Regions from separate parts of the Massilia sp. genome, predicted to be linked through region 1. Evidence: predicted binding sites of a transcription regulator. Region 1 holds the regulator's gene; the other holds the start of a gene.
What was found. Region 1 encodes FNR, which switches genes on or off when oxygen is low (the NO sensors DNR and NnrR bind a similar motif). Its sites were predicted from a motif close to TTGATNNNNATCAA; they were not measured.

Region 1 (2,391 bases):
CTGATTTCGGTCTCGAACGCTTTTCGCCCCTGCGCCCCGGCGCGGCCAAGGCACGGGTCCTGTACATCCCCGGCAACCACGAATTCGACGGCCTCGACTACCACGAGGCCCATGCGCGCCTGCGCGCCAGCTGCGCGCGCCTCGGCATCGAATGGCTGGATCGCGAAACGCTCGTCATCGGGAACATCCGCTTCATCGGCACCACCCTGTGGAGCGACTTCGACGCGCTGGCGCTGCAGGAGCAGGACCTGACGAAGCAGCTGCAAAAGCGCGAAAAGGCCTTCCGCGCCGCCAACTGGTATCTGTCGAAGAACACCACCTTGAAGAACGGCGAGAAGGTGCTGGCCGAGGGCATCCGCGAGATGGCGCTGGAGTGCCAGGCCTGGCTGCGCGGCGCGCTGGCGGCGCCTTTCGACGGCACCACGGTGGTGGTGACCCACTTCGCCCCCAGCCTGCGAAGCGCCGATCCGCGCTATGGCCTCACGCCCGGCACCGCGGGCTTCTGCAATGCGCTCGACGCCTTGTTCCCGCAGGCCGAGGTCTGGATCCATGGCCACCTGCACTGCGCCAACGACTACGTGGTCAGCGGCGTCGAGGCCGGCCGGCCCTGGTCCTGCCGGGTGGTGGCCAACCCGCTCGGCTACCTCAGCAAGGGCGAGCAGGAAGCCTTCCGCCCGGACCTGGTGATCGAGCTCTGATCCGGTCTGCTAGCCCATCGGGCTGCAGACCTCGGTGCCGGCGGCCAGCGCCTTGAGCCGGGCCGGGTCGAGCAGGGTGACTTCGCGCTTGTCCACCTGCAGCCAGCCCTGCTTCTTGAAGCGCGACAGCAGCCGGCTGATGCTTTCGATGGTGAGCCCGAGGTAGTTGCCGATGTCCTCGCGCGACATGCGCAGCTGGAAGCTGTTCGGCGAATAGCCGCGCGCCGCGTAGCGTGCCGACAGGTTGACCAGGAAGACGGCGAAGCGCTGCTCGGCCCGCATATTGCCGAGCAGCAGCATGACGTTCTGTTCGCGCGTGATTTCCTGGCTCATGATGCGGTGGAAGTGGCGCAGCAGGGCCGGCACGTGGCCGAACAGCTCTTCCAGGCGCGCGAACGGGATCTCGCACACCTCGCTGTCCTCGAGGGCCACGGCGTCGCAGTGGTGGGTGCCGCTGATCGCGTCCATGCCCAGCAGTTCGCCGGCCATCTGGAAGCCCGTGATCTGGGCTTCGCCGGCCGCGTTCACCTGGTAGGTCTTGAAATGGCCGAAGCGCACCGCGTACAGGTTGCGGAAGGGCTCGCCCATGGCGTACAGGCGCTCGTCGCGCGCCAGGCGGCGGCGCCGGCCGATGATCTGGTCGAGGCGGTTGATGTCGGCGTCCTCGAGGCCCATCGGCAGGCACAGTTGGTGCATGCTGCAGGCGCTGCAACTGGTCTTGAGGGCCTGGATGCTGACCGGCGCTTCGCCCGGAAGCGAGATGGGTTGGTTCATGACGAGGACAGGAAAATGCGGACGCGACCATTATAGACAAAGGCCGCGTTCGTGGCTTTCATTTCCAGAATACAGTAGGGTGGTCGGCTCTGCCGACCGCGCGTCCGGCTGTCAGTCGAATAGACGTTCCATCGAATCAAAGACGGTTTGAACGCGCGGACGGCGAGCCGTCCACCCTACAAGTCCCGATTACAGGTGATGCCGGTGCTGCGCCTTCATCCTGTAATACTCCTGGCGGCCCTTGGCGCGCACGGTCGCGGCGATCTCGGCTGCTTCCTGCGCCGCCTGGTTCACGGTCGCGAAGGCGTCGGCGTTCCCCTTGAGCGCTTCCACGGCCTGCTGCGACTGCGCCGTGCCGGCCAGCGCCAGCCCGAAGGTGGCCGATACCGCCATCTCGGCGGCCAGGGTCTCGAGGGTCGGCGCCACCACGTCCTGCATCGCCTTGGCCGCCTGCGTCTCGGCGCTGGCCTGGGGCGCCGCCAGCGTGCGCGCCAGGTCCATGTCGCTTGCGACCCGCGCCAGGAAGTCGAGCGCGGCGCGGCTGCCGGACTGGTTGGCCAGGTCGCCCAGGCGCAGCAGGGCCGTGTTCTTGGCGTTGAACACGGCGCGGCCGGCGCGCGGGCTTTGCACGAAGTCGATCATGGGCTGGACCGCGATCTCGCTGCCGATGTGGCCGAGGGTGGCCACGATCTGGGTCAGGAACTCCTCGTGCCGTTCCGGCTCGTTTACCAGCCAGTCGAGCAGCAGGCGGGCATCCTGCTCGCCGTACTGCGAGGCCAGTTCCCAGGGCACGCCTTCCACCCAGTGGCGCGAGACGAAGTCGCGCACGTCGGCCGGCAGCGCCAGGCCGCCGGCGCCGCAGGAGCAGGCCGCCGCCGGCATCACCTTGCCCGTGATGTTGAGCGGACCCGAAAGGAAG
Region 2 (2,391 bases), on a different contig from region 1:
GCCCGCTCGGGCGCCGGGCGCATGGTCGCGGTCTCGGTGGCGCAACCGCGCTTTCATCTGCCGGACGGCGGCATGGCCGCGCCCGACAGCCAGGCCACGCAAGCCGAATTCGCGCGCGCCCGCCATGCGGCCCGGGCCCACGTCGACACCGTGCTGGCGATTGCCCGGCAGGGCGGCGTCAGCTGCGATGCCGAGACGCCCCTGGCGTCGGCGCCCGGACCCGACATCATCCGGGTGGCCGAAGAACATGATTGCGACCTCATCGTGATGGGAACGCATGGGCCGAACGACGCCAACCACCTGTTCGTCGGCAGCGTGGCGCAGTATGTGCTGGCCAATTCCCCCATTCCCGTGCTGCTGCTGCGCGACCCGCGCGAAGCCTCGCAGCCGGACTTCATCGAGGGCGTCGCGTCCTGAACGCCGAGCGCAAGGCCAAATCGCGTTCGTTCGCTGGCGCGGCCGTCCTCAGCCGGCGCCGGCGGCCGGCCGCAACACCATGACCGGAACCGGCGCGCCGGCCAGCACGGCCTGGGTCACGCTGCCGGCCAGCAGCCGGCTCAGGCCGCGCCGGCCGTGCGAACCCATGACGATCAGGTCGCATTGCTGCTCGCGCACGGTATCGGCGATCGCCTCGGCGGGGTCGAGCGCGCTGCAGGTGAGCGCCGTGCAGGCCACGCCGGCCCTGGCGCAGCGCGCGGCGATGGCGTCGACGTAGCGCTGGGCGTGTTCGAGCAGCACGTCCATCTGCAGGCCCGGATCGTAGGCCATGGCGCCTTCGAGCGATTGGAAGGTGGGTTCGGGAACGGCGACGGACAGCGCCACGATTTCGCTGCCCTCGCGGCCGTGGACGAACTCGATGGCGGCATCGACCGCCGCTTCGGAAACGGGCGACCCGTCGGTGGGGACCAGGATACGTCGGTACATGGCAAGCTCCTGATAGGGTTGGTGGAACGGTAGAGGTCCAGTCTGTCCTTGCAGATGCTAAAAATCTTTGACCTAGATCAAAATCGAACCGGTGTCATGACGCTCAGGGACGCACACGGTCGCCGAAGCAGATGCCGAGCTCGCGCGCCGTGCGCAGCATGTCGCCATCGAGCGGCACTCGCTTGCTGCGGCCCGCCACCTCGCCCAGAGGCACGGTGCCGATGTCCTGGCCGCCCAGCGCCACCATCACGCCGGATTCGCCGCGCGGCAGCGCGCGCACCGCGCAGGCGCCGAAGCGCGCGGCCACCACCCGGTCGACAGCGGACGGGCTGCCGCCGCGCAGCAGGTGGCCCAGCACCACGCTGCGGCATTCCTTGCCGGTGAGGCTCGCCAGTTGCGCCTCGACCCAGGCGCCGATGCCGCCCAGGCGCTCGGCGTGCCCGCCGCCCGCTGCCGCCAGCCGCGCGCGTTCGCCGCCGAGCGGCTGCGCGCCTTCGGCGGCCACGACGAGCGCATGGCGCCGGCCGGCCGCGTCGCGCCGTCCGATGGCCTCGGCCACCACGTCCAGGTCGAAGGGAATCTCGGGCAGCAGGATCGCGTGGGCGCCGCCGGCCATCCCGGCATGCAGGGCGATCCAGCCGGCGTAGCGCCCCATCACCTCGACCACCATCACGCGGTGCTGGCTGTCGGCGGTGGTGTGCAGGCGGTCGATGCATTCGGTGGCGAAGGCGGCCGCCGTGTCGAAGCCGAAGGTCTGGTTGGTAGCGTCCAGGTCGTTGTCGATGGTCTTGGGCACGCCGACCACGGGCAAGCCCTGGCGCTGCAGGCAGTCGGCGATCTCCATCGAACTGTCGCCGCCTACCATCACCAGGGCGTCGAAGCCGTGCTGCCGGCACAGGCCGACCAGCTCGGCGCTGCGGTCCTGTTCCACCAGGCCGGCCGCGCCCTGGACGGGGTAGCGCAGCGGGTTGCCGCGGTTGGTGCTGCCGAGGATGGTGCCGCCGAGGTGGGCGATGCCGTGCACGGCATCCGGAGAAAGGCGCATGACCGGTTCGCCCAGGCAGGTATCGGGCGCGAGCAGGCCGTTGAAGCCGTCGCGGATGCCCCAGCACTCCCAGCCCTGCCTGCTGGACGCCAGCACGACCGCGCGGATCACGGCGTTCAGGCCGGGGGCGTCGCCGCCTCCGGTGACGATGGCAATGCGCTGGATGCGGGTTCCCATGGGCGCCTCCTAGTGGTGCGGCCGACTATAACATGCGGGCGCGCCGGATTGGTCCCCCATAACAGCCCAGAGCGCTGCCATGGCTAAGCTGAGGGGTGCCGGACCCACCCTCACAGGCGAGAACAGCATGGCAAACATCTACGTCGATCCCAGCGCCGCCGGCCCCGGCGACGGCTCCCTGTCGAATCCCTTCAGCGCCTGGACCAGCGTCACCTGGTTACCGGGCAATACCTACCTGCAAAAGC

Region 2: the regulator FNR is predicted to act here: its motif matches at 992-1,005, upstream of ACK4S9_RS01560 (universal stress protein).

What each region holds. Positions count from the first base shown of each region.
Region 1 covers NZ_JBKBOV010000034.1:11,323-13,713, reverse strand. Annotated here, with positions in the region: gene ACK4S9_RS16900 (metallophosphoesterase) at 1-698, shown strand, start outside; gene fnr (fumarate/nitrate reduction transcriptional regulator Fnr) at 708-1,472, opposite strand; gene ACK4S9_RS16890 (hypothetical protein) at 1,662-2,391, opposite strand, start outside.
Region 2 covers NZ_JBKBOV010000002.1:50,472-52,862, forward strand. Annotated here, with positions in the region: gene ACK4S9_RS01555 (universal stress protein) at 1-417, shown strand, start outside; gene ACK4S9_RS01560 (universal stress protein) at 466-924, opposite strand; gene ACK4S9_RS01565 (6-phosphofructokinase) at 1,028-2,146, opposite strand; gene ACK4S9_RS01570 (hypothetical protein) at 2,274-2,391, shown strand, end outside.